3 regions of the Cytophaga hutchinsonii ATCC 33406 genome follow, and region 3 is predicted to be linked to each of the others. Evidence: riboswitches for the same ligand, from Rfam matches in the RefSeq annotation. Region 3 holds a riboswitch; each other region holds the start of a gene.
The links. A riboswitch is a leader RNA that binds a small molecule or an ion and turns the genes downstream of it on or off. The one in region 3 is predicted to bind S-adenosylmethionine.
Positions count from the first base shown of each region.

Region 1 (4,726 bases), 970 kb from region 3:
AGCAAAAAATGATTGAAGTATTAAAAGAACGTGAGCTCCTGTTAACGAATCAGAATGACACCCTTGAAACTACTGTATATAACCGTACGGAGGAGTTAAAGCGATCAAATAGTGAACTTAATAATCTGAATGAAAAGCTGAATGAACTGGTTTCTCAAAAAACGTGGGAGCTGCAAAAATCAATCGAAGAGATAAACAATACCAACAATCAGCTGCAGCAGTTCAATTATATTACTTCCCATAATTTACGCGGGCCAATCTCAACACTAAAAGGATTATTTGAATTATATAATCAGGAAACGAACCTTTCAGACAAGCATATCTATGTTGACAAAAGCCTTATTGTTATCAATAGAATGGATGAAATTTTACGGGATTTAAATAAAATTCTATCAAATAAAAACACGGAAAAAATAAAAGAGCTGATTGACTTTGATACGATTATTGCAAACAATTTAAAGCAGCTTGATATTAAGAGAAAGAGTGTAAATATTTATATTAATCCCGCCCTTGAAATAACAGGTATTAAGTCTTTTTATGAAAGTATTTTTTACAATCTGTTTTCCAATGCACAAAAATACAAGCACCCGGAAAGATTGTTGCGAATAGACATTCAAATAACGTCGGCAGCTGCAAACTCTTTTACCATCCATATCTCCGACAACGGAATCGGAATGGATGTATCAAAAGTGGGTGATAAATTATTCGGTTTTTATAAACGCTTCCATGTACATGTGGAAGGAAAAGGTTTAGGCCTGTATATTACAAAAAGTCAGGTGGAAATGCTTGGAGGCACAATCCGTGCGGAAAGCGAACTGCATGTAGGCACAACATTTATTATTGAAATACCTTGTTAGATATATACTGCATTTTATATAAAAAATAGCCCATGACTTAAGTCATGGGCTATTTTTTATATAAAATGCATACCGTTTCTTTATCGGTACAGTTTTAGCTTTTCAAATACAATCTAATAGCGTCCCGAATACTTGTAAATGTCTGTTCAAGTAATTCTTCATTCTCTTCCAGCAATGTTACTCTAAAGCCTTTCAGATCCGAACAGAACGAAGAGATCGGAACCACACAAATACCTTTAGCTGCAAGCAGGTAATATACAAAACGTTTATCCAGATCTACATTCGGCTCACTAATCCACTTCTCTACCAACGCCTTGTTTGCAGCGTTCTCAATAGGCAACGTCTGTTTATCATTCAACACACCATCTTTAAATACAATCGTATTATAAAACGCGCCGTATGTTTCATTAAACATCAGCTCAGGAATCTGCCCAAGTATACCCGCTATAATCTTGCTGCGTTTACCGATCTTGCTGTTCAGCTCTTCCCGATAAGGCAGGTAACGCGGATCAGACATGATCACCGGAATAGCCAGCTGCGGAAGCGTTGTAGAACATACTTCAATCATCTTGGCATTATCCAGTGCAGAACAGAATTTATCAAAATCCTGATCTTTTCCACGGTTATAATATTCCATCCACCCGCAACGTGAGCCCGGCCATGGAAATTCTTTTGAAATACCTTTCATTGCAATACCCGGCACATCTTCAATAACTTCGGCTAAAGAATAGGCACGGGCACCGTTATAGGTAATGTTCAGATAAATTTCATCGCTCAGCAAAAACAGATTAAACTCCCGTGCTATTTCAACGATACGTTTCAATGTTTCCAGCGGATAAACCATCCCCGTAGGGTTATCGGGATTAATAATCAGAATACCGATAATGTTCGGATTGTATTTTACTTTATTATACAGATCATCCAGATCCGGATACCAATGATTATTCGGATCTAATTTATACGTGATCGGATCCTGACTTGCGTGCGCTGCTTCAGCAGAAGAGTGCGTAGAATATGCCGGAGATGGCCCGATTACACGGGAACTGCGGCTGATGAACTGATACACTTTTGCAATCGCATCACCCAGACCATTGAAAAATAAAATATCATCGGCCGTTATTTGAGCACCTGCTTTTTTATTATTTAACTCCGCTAAAAATTGACGCGTTTTTAGAATTCCTTTGGAAGGAGAATAACTATAGCTTTTATTATCTAAGGTCAAATTAGAAATAGTTTCTCTGATCCATTGCGGAACGACATTGTTTTTTTGAATAGGATCTCCAATATTTTCAAACACGATTGACTGACCATTCTTATTGATCAGATCAGCCTTTTTTACAATCTCCCTGATTTCGTAGCTGAGCTCCTTTGCTCCATCACTTAATATCTTATTCCTCATTCTAATTTGATTAAAATCCTGCTAATTTAAGAACACTTTATGGGATTGCGTATAGTTTAGCCTTGAAAGTGTAAAGAAAGTTTATTCTGCACGTTGATCATTCTGCAGGCATTCATTTCACCTCTGTAATCACTTTCCAAATATTGCAATTGCAACTAAACAAAAACAGAATATTATTCTGAATAAATTAATAATTTAAATTATTTCAGAATAATATTTGCAATTTATAATATTTAAACTACATTTGTATCACCTACCCAATTGAGGGTCGTGTATTATACAGAACGAAGGGAGAGATTAGGCTCTATGAACTTCTGGCAACCTGCCCACCAAAGCAAGGTGCTAATTCCTACCCATGTGGAACTATAAAAAGTACGACTATGAAAACAAGAAACTGCTGTTAATTCAATCTGCTTTCTTTGAAAGTAACACCGACTGAAATCATAGATTTAATGTCGCCTCTAAATCATTTCATCAACACTCAATTGCTTACTACCATGACAACTACGATTCAATATAAAACATTGACATTTGCTCAAAATACATTCCGTAATACTGAAACGTTTTCAAAAGCGGAATCTGTTTATACACCAAATGCATTTGACGAAGACCTTTCAAATCTGATTAAACCTGCAACAACACTGGCAGACATCCAGCAGACAATCTATGAAGAAAAAATTATCTGGTCTTTAAAAAAATCGAATCCATTATATAGTTCTGTTTTATTTCTGAACTAATTCAAGTGTAATGCAAAACGTGTACTGCATGCACATCACATACAGTACACGTTTCAAATCCGTTATAAATTCATCCAACACCCGCACCTGATTCGTCAACATGTCTTTACCGATCTATATTGTTAATGCCTTTTCGTTTGGACCATTTACCGGAAACCCTGCTGCTGTCTGCCCGCTTGAATCGTGGCCGGCAGACGGTTTACTGCAATCCGTTGCAGCGCAGAATAACCTTTCAGAAACGGCATTCTTTGTAAAAGATCAGGATACATATACGATCCGCTGGTTTACGCCGCAGGTAGAAGTACCGCTTTGCGGGCATGCAACATTAGCAGCTGCACATATATTATTTAATGAATTAAACTATCCGAAAAATGAGATCCGCTTTCGTTCAAAGAGCGGCGAACTAAAGGTTATTAAAGAAAAAGACATTCTCGTATTAAATTTCCCTTCAGATACATTTAAAGAATTGCCGGCTTCAAAAACATATGGTTCAGACCTCGGACTTAACCCTGTTGCCGTTGCTACGGGCAAAAGTTTCATTTTAATTGAGGTAGCAACAGAACAGGAAGTTATAGAAGCTAACCCCGACCTCCAGGTATTAAAAAAATTAGATGCTGCTATAGGTGTAATCATTACAGCAAAAGGAAATACAGCCGATTTCGTGTCACGGTTTTTCGCACCGCAATCCGGCATAGATGAAGACCCTGTTACAGGATCAGCACATTGTTTGCTGATCCCGTACTGGGCGCAAAAACTAAATAAAGACAATCTGTTTGCCAAACAACTCTCTAAACGAGGCGGTATCCTGCATTGTACCTACGGCGGAACCCGGGTATTTATCGGCGGCAAAGCAGAACTTTATTCCAAAGGGGTAATTAATTATGAGTTATAAATTATGAATTATGAATGAAAAAAAAATAACTTACTTCAATAGACGTAAATTTCAGAATTTATTCCTGCGAGAAATTCATAATTTATAACTCATAATTGATAATTAAAAAAGTGTCTGCTTCTCTCGACGACATGCCTGCTTACGAACATTTTCAGGATGAACTGGATCTTGAATTACTTCGTTATGCAAAAATTCATAAACGCAGCAATACAGTTATTGAAAATGAATTTATTCAATTCATCTGCTTTTCCTTATTTTTATCAAAGCCTGCTGAAATCACACCTGAAATTCTACAGCATTTTTCAAATGAACATGGTGCGTGCAAAGATACCATTACAGCCTATCTACAGTTTATGAATGACGATAAAAATTCGTTCTTAAAAAATTCATTTACTGGATTGCTTGCTGCTATCTAAGACAAAAAAATAAGTCCCGCTTCATTAACGGGACTTATTACTATTAAATATTGTTTACTTTTTCAGTTATACCTCTATCGCTACTTCACCATAAGACTTTGTACGCACATTTGCACCCAATTGATTCAGTAAATTATACAAACCGAAATAAGTACGATTAATATAAATACCATGCCGCGAACCACGTGCCTGGCGGGCATCTTTAATTTCTTTTACGTTGCTGATGTGCTCTCCAAAATCATAAATTCTTTTGAAATAGGAATCATCACTGAAGTCGAATGTTTCGCTGTAGAACGGCAAGCCAAGCAAATGCGTCATCTCACAGAATAAATCAAAAAATATTTCACGCTGCAAAGCAGTATCTTCCGCATCAAAGAAATTCAATCGTTCAAAGGTTTTCAGTAATTCCGTTTTATCTTCTATTA
Region 1 is NC_008255.1:1,134,100-1,138,825, reverse strand. Features, by position in the region: gene CHU_RS04830 (sensor histidine kinase) at 1-857, shown strand, start outside; gene CHU_RS04825 (pyridoxal phosphate-dependent aminotransferase) at 952-2,256, opposite strand; SAM riboswitch class I at 2,529-2,628, shown strand; gene CHU_RS04820 (hypothetical protein) at 2,709-2,993, shown strand; gene CHU_RS04815 (PhzF family phenazine biosynthesis protein) at 3,094-3,885, shown strand; gene CHU_RS04810 (hypothetical protein) at 3,996-4,301, shown strand; gene CHU_RS04805 (ABC1 kinase family protein) at 4,368-4,726, opposite strand, start outside.
Region 1: another riboswitch for S-adenosylmethionine. It lies ahead of CHU_RS04820 (hypothetical protein); the one in region 3 lies ahead of metX (homoserine O-acetyltransferase family protein).

Region 2 (4,726 bases), 2.0 Mb from region 3:
AACACCCTGACGGCTTTCACCTGTGCGTAATAATAAGATTTTTGTTCTGCCATTTTCAATCGGCAGTTTATCCGAAGGGATCAATGGAATACCTCTCCACGTAATGAACTGAGAACCGAAAAGAGAAACCGTTGGAGGTGGAACACCTCTGCGTGTACACTCACGGCCAAAGGCTGCAATCGCTAAGGGGTGCAATAAAAAGAAACCCGGTTCTTTCCATACTTTAGTGATGAGTTCATCAAAGTCATCCGGAGTAGGGGCACCTACACGTGTTTTGATACGCTGCGCAGTAGCAACACTTGCTAACAACCCATATTCTCTGTTGTTGATCAATTCACTTTCCTGACGTTCCTTGATGCTTTCGATCGTTAAGCGTAACTGTTCGCTGATCTGATTGTAGGGTTTGCTGTATAAGTCTGATACACGCGTATGTACATCAAGCACCGTGTTTACAGCACTCAGATTATACTCACGTGGATTTTCAACATAATCAATGAAGGTATGCGGTAATTCGCGTTCGTCTCTGCCTGAACAATCTACTTCAGCTACACTGCCGTCTTTTACTTTGTTTAAACGGTATACACCTGATTCTACAGGAATCCAATTCAATAAATGCGTTAACCACCTTGGGGTAATTGCTACCATTTGTGGTACCGTTCTGGTTGCTATGGCTAATTGCCTTGCGGCTACATCACCAAGGGCTGTTTGTTTGTTTACGTCTGACATTTTTCCTCTTAATTTGGATTAAATAATGATTTATAAATCAAATGTAGATATAATCTATTATATCTACCAAGTTACTAGGGTAATATTTGCAATACATTAAATCATTATAAATCAGGTAAAATTTTAAATATTTGGCTGTTTTGTAATAGGCAATTCAAATCAATACTAGGAAAGGAAATACCACCAAAGATTATATGGTGAAAAAAAGCAAAAGCATTCTAAAAATAATTTTGCACTTTTTGTATATAAAAAAAGTCCTGCAGATAAACAGGACTTCAAATTTCATAGGTTTATGGGATCAATAACGTTAGACCAGATATATGCCGTCTTCTTCCAGACGGATCAGCCCTTGTTTATATAAACCACCGATTGCTTTCTTAAAATTCTTTTTACTCATCTGCAAGCGGAACATGATTTCTTCTGAATCACTTTTGTCCGTTAATTTTAAAACACCCGCAGAGGCACGAAGTTTTGATAAGATTTTTTCTGCAGCGTCTTCAATCTGGCTGTAGCCAAGCTTCTGCAGCGTTACATCAATCTTTCCTTCTTCACGGATATTTTTAATATATCCTTCAACTTTATCGCCAATGGAAATATACGTGAAGAGATCGTTGTGATAGATAATTCCTTTGTAGGTATTATTGATGATTACATTCACACCAAGATCACTGGTATAACAAATCAACAAATTAACTTTTTCACCCACTTCTAATCTGATGTTCTGTTTTTCAATAAAGCTCTCTATCTTGCTGGACGCGGCTAGTCTGCCTGTGCGTTCATCCAGATACAGATAAACCGGATAGCGTTTGCCAACTTCCATTTTTTTGCCTTGTTCACGAAAGGGAACAAGCAGATCTTTTTCCAGGCCCCAATCCAGGAAAGCACCAATGTTGTTTACATCTTTACAAATCAAACAAGCAAACTCATTTAATTTAATTTTAGGTTCCAGGTTTGTTGCAATAATGCGGTCTTCGGAATCCTTGTATATAAAGACATCAATGCTGTCATCTACATTGAAATCATCGGGTACATATTTATTAGGTAATAAAACCTCTTCGCCTTCATCGTTGCCCAGATACATACCTACGCTTGTCATGCGTAAAGCAGTTAAGACATTATTTTTTCCTACTTCTATCATCATATTCGTTATTCCATGTAAAATTAACGCTTTAATTTTACATTGCTTTCATTTATTTAAGCTTACATAAACGGCTGAAACATTCTCTATTATTAGAGTATACATTTGTGAAACAATTACGCCATTTTTTGTTATGTGGAAATATTTATGAGTAATTAATATTCTGTTAATCAGTTTATTAAAATTAATCTCTATTAAACCGATAGAGATACTTGCATTATTAAAATAAATGATGCAATTTTACATTCAGTTAGTGCTAAGCGCACAGCATTTATACAGAATAGGGAAGAGAGCAGGCTCAATGATCCTATAGCAACCGACTTAAAGAACGGTGCTAAACCTGCCCAAAAATAAAAGGGAACTATAAATTACCATCGTATGAAAAAACAACTTTTGACCTCACTTCATTTTAGTTTAGCCACAGCCTGTTGTTGAAACTAAAATCACCGGCCTCTTTCAGCCAATCTTTAATTTATTTACTCATTTAACACGTATTATCATGACAGCTATAACACTATCCAATCGTCCAGTATATACACTTTCAGAAATAAATAAAATTTCGCATTCCATTTCTACCAACCACCAATTACTGGAAGTAGAAAAACAGATTGCTTCAATAGAAAGCGGTGTAAATGCACTTGCTAAAAAAACATTCCGTTCGGCACGTTTTTCATTAATTAAAAACCTGTTACCTAAAGGAGGTACTGTTTTAAGTTTTCAATCCAAAAGAGAGTGGCTTGAAGATACCGCAATCTTTCAGCGCAAAAGTGTATCAATAATCTATACTGAAAATTATTCAGCAGATGATTGGGAATCTATTCTTACAAATGCCATCGATGTTGTATATATTTCTACGATTCAACAGCAGACATTGAATGTACAGGATTACGGATACATTATCCAGAAGGCACATAGCCTGAATATTCCGGTTGTGTTTGATAACACGTTCGGCGGCCTTGGGCACATTTATTCTCCATTGAAAGACGGAGCGGATTTCGTTCTGATCGATACATCTTCGATTGAGTTATTCAGTAAGCATCGCGTACATGCATTTATTGTTGAAGGTGAAAATGGAATTCTGCATTCAAATAAGGATAAAGTTTTAGGAAAAACGGTTCTGGGGGTTCAAAAAAATAACCGGATACTGCATACTAAGTGGACGTATTTATTTGCAGACAAGGAAGATTATCTTGAAAAGCTGGTAAAAAAAGCTTCACGCAAATTTGGTGATTATTCAAGAACGGCAAACTATGTGGCCCGCTGGTTAAACAATCAGGAAGACATTATGGAAATTAATTATCCGGGTTTGAAATCGGCAGAAAGCCATATACACGCTGAGCTTTATTTTAAAGGCGGCTACGGTTATACGTTTAAATTCAGCTTATGGGATAACGATTATAGCTATTCGTTACTGAAAGGCTTATTCAGATCAGGGAATGTGAATGGTGTACAGGTGGAAGTTGATTCAGAAAGAAAAGAATTTTTTATCCAGATCAGAACGGAAGATTATACACGTGTCTTAAATTATTTTCAAAAAGTGTTTTCAATACTGAAAGGAAGCGTTGAGTTTAAGCAGAATATTACCAAGGAAAATAAATTGAAGCAGGTATTTGATTTCGAATTGAAACAATTACTGACAGCTAATGCCACTACATATAAAAGAAGAAACTAATAGTTTTTACTAACAGATATTTTAATAAAATAAATTACACATTTAAATAAATAGCAGCCATGATATTCAAGAACAATAAATCAGAAAAACGTCAGATTTTTAACTTCCATGAAAAAGGAGAAGGCGAAACAATTATTTTCCTGCACGGATTGTTTGGTGAGCTTAGCAACTGGAAAGCAACGATCGATCATTTCAGTAAGAGCTATCGCGTTGTTGTACCTATTATGCCGATCTATGATGGCACCATGCAAAAAGATGGTCTGGATGGTTTGGTAACGTATCTTCATGAATTGGTTACAGAATTAAAAATAGAGCGTTTCAATCTGGTTGGAAATTCTTTAGGCGGACAGGTAGCAATTTTGTATTCTGTTGCGTATCCTGAAAAGGTGATCCGTTTGGTGTTAACGGGCAGCGCTGGTTTATATGAAAGCACTATGGGGGCAAGTTATCCGAAACGTGGTGACTATGCTTATATCGAAGACCGTGTACGTTATACATTCCACAACGACAATATTGTTACTAAAAATCTGGTTGATCAGGTCTTTGAAACAGTAAACGATATACGCAAATCGATTCGTGTTATTAAAATCGTGCGTGCTGCAAACGGGAATAATGTTGCAGATGCGTTAAAACAGATAACTACTCCAACGTTACTTGTATGGGGCAGACAGGACAGGATTACACCGCTTGAGATTGCTTATAAATTTAAAAAATTACTTTCCGGAAACACCGAGCTTCGTATCATTGAAGAATGCGGGCACGCACCTATGATGGAGCGTCCGGAGCAGTTTAACGAAGCATTGGAAAGTTATTTTAACACCGAAACATTTGCATACGCAAACGTAGGTTAATGAACGTTCTATTCAAGGCTCGGTTAAAACAAGTGTTTAACCGGGCCTTTTTATTTATTCTAATTTAAAAACAGAACCTATATGACTATATACGCATGGGGGATACTGGCAGTACTGGCTTTCATCGGAGTTGAAATGCTGCTTGCCAAAAAAATATTCGGGATTGTATTCAGCTACAAAAAAATAATCTCTAATCTTTCTATCGGTGCTGCGGAGCGCTTATGCAACATATGGCTTGCCGGGGTGTTCTATTTTGTATTCCGGTACATTCACAACCATTTTGCATTGATTGATATTGTATCAAGCTGGTACAGCTGGGTCGCATTAATATTACTCACG
Region 2 is NC_008255.1:2,125,748-2,130,473, reverse strand. Features, by position in the region: gene CHU_RS08865 (family 2A encapsulin nanocompartment shell protein) at 1-726, opposite strand, end outside; gene CHU_RS08860 (CvfB family protein) at 1,034-1,867, opposite strand; SAM riboswitch class I at 2,133-2,234, shown strand; gene CHU_RS08855 (PLP-dependent transferase) at 2,364-3,536, shown strand; gene CHU_RS08850 (alpha/beta fold hydrolase) at 3,596-4,387, shown strand; gene CHU_RS08845 (sterol desaturase family protein) at 4,469-4,726, shown strand, end outside.
Region 2: another riboswitch for S-adenosylmethionine. It lies ahead of CHU_RS08855 (PLP-dependent transferase); the one in region 3 lies ahead of metX (homoserine O-acetyltransferase family protein).

Region 3 (4,726 bases):
ATATCATCCGTAGGCATTTCAATAGCACCGTTGAACCCGAATTTAAAATCATTGATAGCAAATTCATTGTCTAAAAATTTATAAACAGATTTTGCTAAATCAATATTCATAGCAGCATCAGCTGTTACCGTTTGTCCGTCTAAGTATTTTGTACCATCGTATTCAACAAGTACGTTGGTTGATTTTGTATATGTTTTGAGATCATATACATCCGCCATTATATCGCCGCTACCTTTGTGGTCCAGATGTTTCAGTTCAGCATACATAGGCATTGTCTGATCATCATAAATGATTGTGCCATCTTTGATTTCCCATTTTTCAATACTCAGGTTTAGCGTGCTAGGTTCTTCAGGTGCAGCAGGCGCTTGTGTTGTATCCGGGTAAGTAATATCCCAGCTCATCTTACCGCTTTTGTCAAAAATTGTAACAATTTTAGGCTGATCCAGAAATACACCTTTAACTTTTATCTGATCTCCTGAAATAACACTCATGATATCGATTGTTAAACTGAATTGCTTTGCTGCGAAAAGCGTATCGCCTTTGAATTCTGTTACATTCGACACCAATCCCAATTCATCGATAGAGACTGTAAGGTTCGGGAAGTGAGAGAAAAGCGACAGGCTAAAAGATTCGGCGTTATACCAAACCTGTCCGTTGATATTTTTTTTGATCTGTTCGTCTATTATTCCTTTGATTTTATCCTTGAATAAAAAGGGCAGGATAAGCATAGCTAATAATAAGACTCCGATAGATATACCAGAGATCTTTAAGAATTTTTTCATACCTAGTATTTGTTGAGTTGAAAAGGAAATAAAATTCGGTTTGTACAATATTATATGACAAACGAAATTTACTAAAAAATCGTGCTTTTATGCTAGAATTAAAGGCTTTTTATTGAATAATACTTATTCGAGATAAAAATTCCGGATAACAACATCCAGTTTGTCCGTTTCCGTTAAAAACCCATCGTGGCCATACAGAGAATCAATGCATACATATTGTGCTCCGGAGATATGCTTCGCAACGTATTCCTGTTCGCAAACCGGAAATAAAATATCTGAAGAAATACCGATGACAAGTGTTTTAGAGCGGATAGATGCTAATGCTGCTGCAGCACTTTCTCTGTTTCTTCCTACATGATGACTGTCCATTGCTTTAGACAGATACCAATAGGAGTGGCAGTTGAAGCGTTTTACTAATTTATCACCCTGGTAATGCTGATAGGTAATAGCTCTGTAATCATCCGTTTTAGAAGAGTCTTCTTCACGCTGTGTTTCTACATAGGTCTCGTAACTTCTGTAGGAAAGCATAGCTATAGAGCGTGCCGTTTTCAACCCTTCTCTGCCTGCGTCAAGCGAAGGATTTTTCCATGTAGGGTCCATGTCTATTGCCATACGCTGCGACTCATTAAAGGCAATGCCCCAGGGAGAGTGAAATGCATTTGTAGATAATAGTATAAGATGCTGAAATAAATGAGGCTGTTGAATGGCCCACTCCATCGCTTGCTGCCCGCCCAGAGAACCGCCAATAAGTGTATGAATTTTTTTTATTTCTAAGTGTTCTCTCAGTATATCATGAATGGTAACCATGTCGCGGATGGTGACAACCGGGAAGGAAAGGAAGTATGGTTTATTTGTTTCCGGATTTGTTTCTGTTGGTCCGGTAGTGCCGTAGCAGGAAGATAGAATATTGGCGCACACGATAAAGTGTTCTTGCGGATTATATAAATAATCTGTACCAACAAGACCCGGCCACCAGGATTCTACATCGGAATTAGCGGTAAGCGCATGGCAAACCCAAATGATATTATCTTCATCTGCATTTCTGATGCCTGAAGTGGAATATTGAATGCGGACTTCGGGTAAAACAGCGCCGGACTCAAGCGTAACCGGAGATTTGTGCGTATAAATATGATACTCCATTATTGCAACGCAGTTAAACGTTCAACAATAGAAATCCCTGTAAAATACACTGTAGAAGTGTAAGAGCAGAAATGGGTAAGAGATAATGCTGTTGCTCGACTTTCGTCAAGTAGGGTGTTTTTAATCATATGCAATTAATTTATATGCCCTGTTTATTCAGGTCAGGAATTAGCACCTTTCTGGATTTGCTCCCGGAGGTTGCTAGAGGTTCAAAGAGCCCGTTCTCTCCCCTCTTCTTTATAAATCAACTACTACGTAATTGATTTTGAGTAGACAAAAATAGGCATGTCAATTAGAAAAACAAACTTTTATTTTGCATTCCACATAAAAATCTGGCGTTTGATTCAATTTATGAGCGAAAGAGCAGTGGTTTATTGTTTTAAAATAACTTCATACAGAATATTTAAAAAATGATATTGCTGTATCTTAGGGAGTTCTAAAATGAATATAGCTTAAAACAACTTTAGCTATGCATTCCCGTTATATACAATATAATATATTTAAGAGCGTATTGTTGAATTGTTCTTAAAATATTTATTTATTGCATGTTGTACTAAGTTACATTAGTGGCCACAAACCGTCAATCTTTCAATAATTCCAAATCAACTTTTTAAAAAGTACATTCAAATTCGTTTGAAAGAAAATAGTTAAATGACTCAATATAAAAATCCAAATTATTGGTTCTTGTTACTATCTGCAGTGTTAATGACCGCAATCGCAGTAATAAGTTATTTCTGTCCGAGCAAACTCCCATTTGCTACGGAAGGGGTGCCAATAAAATTGTACCGGTTAAATTATGGAATTATAGCACTTATGATTTTGCTGACAAATAATCTAACAGCAATAAGAGCATATTTGATTATTACAGGGTGGATTATGATTTTCTTTGTTGTTTCTACCTGGATAAACCTCCCAATAGAAGATGTTCTGCATTTTACCAAACAAGACAATATTTTACACTCAAATGTGGGTGTGATTTCTATTTTTATCGGAGTCATTTATAGCCAGACTCCGACAGAAAAGTCTCTATAAAATATTTAGGGCCTGCTCTTTTATTTTTTCCAGTTCCTCTTTCATCTGTACAACATAACGCTGGATATTTGCATCATTTGCTTTAGAACCAATCGTATTGATTTCACGGCCGATCTCCTGCGCGATGAATCCTAATTTCTTTCCACTAGGCTCAGGAATATCCATGGATTCTAAAAAATAATTTAAGTGGCTGCGCAAACGCACTTTTTCCTCGCTGATATCAAGTTTTTCAATATAGAAAATCAATTCCTGCTCAAAACGGCTGTTGTCTAATTGTTCGGATTTGCTGAATTCATCAAAATGCTGTCTGATGCGTGTACGAATAGCTTCGATGCGCTGTGGGTCAAATACTTCAACCTGAGTCAAGCAGTCGGCAATCGTTTTAATATATTCCTTAAATTTTAACGCAAGTGTGTTTCCTTCATCTGTCCGGAATTCATTGCACTTGGCAATAGCATCCAGCAAAACTTTTTGAATCAGCAGCCAGTCTTCCGTATTATCCGGATTTTCAACTTCAGATTCCATCGCCTTAGGCATTTGCAGTGCTAACTTAAATAAATCTGACGAGTCAACAATACCTATAGCATCAGCCGTTTCCTTAAGGTCTTTGTAATATAATGCAACCAGTTCTCTATTGATAAATACTTTTGGCTTAACACCTCCCTTTGATTGAACATCTATGCTCAAGCCCACTTTTCCACGCTCAACCGTATTGTTCAGCAGGTTTCTTATTTCAAGTTCTCTATCAGAATACTCTTTTGAAAGCCGTAGATTTAAATCTAAAAATTTAGAGTTAAGGGATTTAATTTCTACAGTAACTGAAATTTTATCGTTCTCAGCAGTCTGGGAACCGTAACCTGTCATTGATTTAATCATAAGAGAATACTTGTATTTAGCGCAATATAGTGAAAAGTAAAAAAGAACCTAAAGACTCTGAAGCGCTATGTAAGGAAAAGCAAAAAGGTCATGCACTTTTGCATGACCTTTCAGTTATTATATTAAACTAATTTATTCGCAACTAAATATTCAGCAATTTGAACTGCATTTGTAGCAGCACCTTTACGCAGGTTATCTGCAACGATCCATAAATTCAATGTTTTCGGCTGAGATTCATCTCTGCGTATGCGGCCAACAAAGACTTCATCTCTGTTATGCGCGTCCATTGGCGTAGGATACTCTAATTTAGACGGATTGTCTTTAACAATGATACCCGGAGCTTTAGAAAGTAATTCTTTTACTTCATTAACATCAAAGTCATTTTCAAACTCAATATTTACAGACTCAGAGTGTCCGCCAATAACCGGAACACGAACTGTTGTTGCAGTAACTTTGATTGAATCGTCGCCCATGATCTTGTTTGTTTCCAAAATCATTTTCATTTCTTCTTTTGTATATCCGTTTTCCTGGAATACATCAATGTGTGGCAATAAATTTAAATCAATCTGATATGGATATGCTTTTACACCATTCATAATGCCTTTACGTTCGTCAAATAACTGATCAACTGCTTTTTTACCAGTACCCGTTACAGACTGATACGTTGAAACAACAACACGTTTGATTTTATATTTTTTATGTAATGGCTCCAATACTACTACCATCTGAATTGTAGAGCAGTTCGGGTTTGCAATAATCTTATCTTCTTTTGTTAAAACATTTGCGTTTACTTCCGGAACAACTAATTTCTTAGTCGGATCCATTCTCCATGCAGAAGAGTTGTCAATTACTGTGGTGCCAGCGGCAGCAAACAACGGTGCAAGCTCTAAAGATGT
Region 3 is NC_008255.1:163,307-168,032, forward strand. Features, by position in the region: gene CHU_RS00690 (AsmA-like C-terminal region-containing protein) at 1-782, opposite strand, end outside; gene metX (homoserine O-acetyltransferase family protein) at 906-1,922, opposite strand; SAM riboswitch class I at 2,059-2,168, opposite strand; gene CHU_RS00700 (hypothetical protein) at 2,574-2,954, shown strand; gene CHU_RS00705 (YicC/YloC family endoribonuclease) at 2,949-3,830, opposite strand; gene CHU_RS00710 (aspartate-semialdehyde dehydrogenase) at 3,953-4,726, opposite strand, start outside.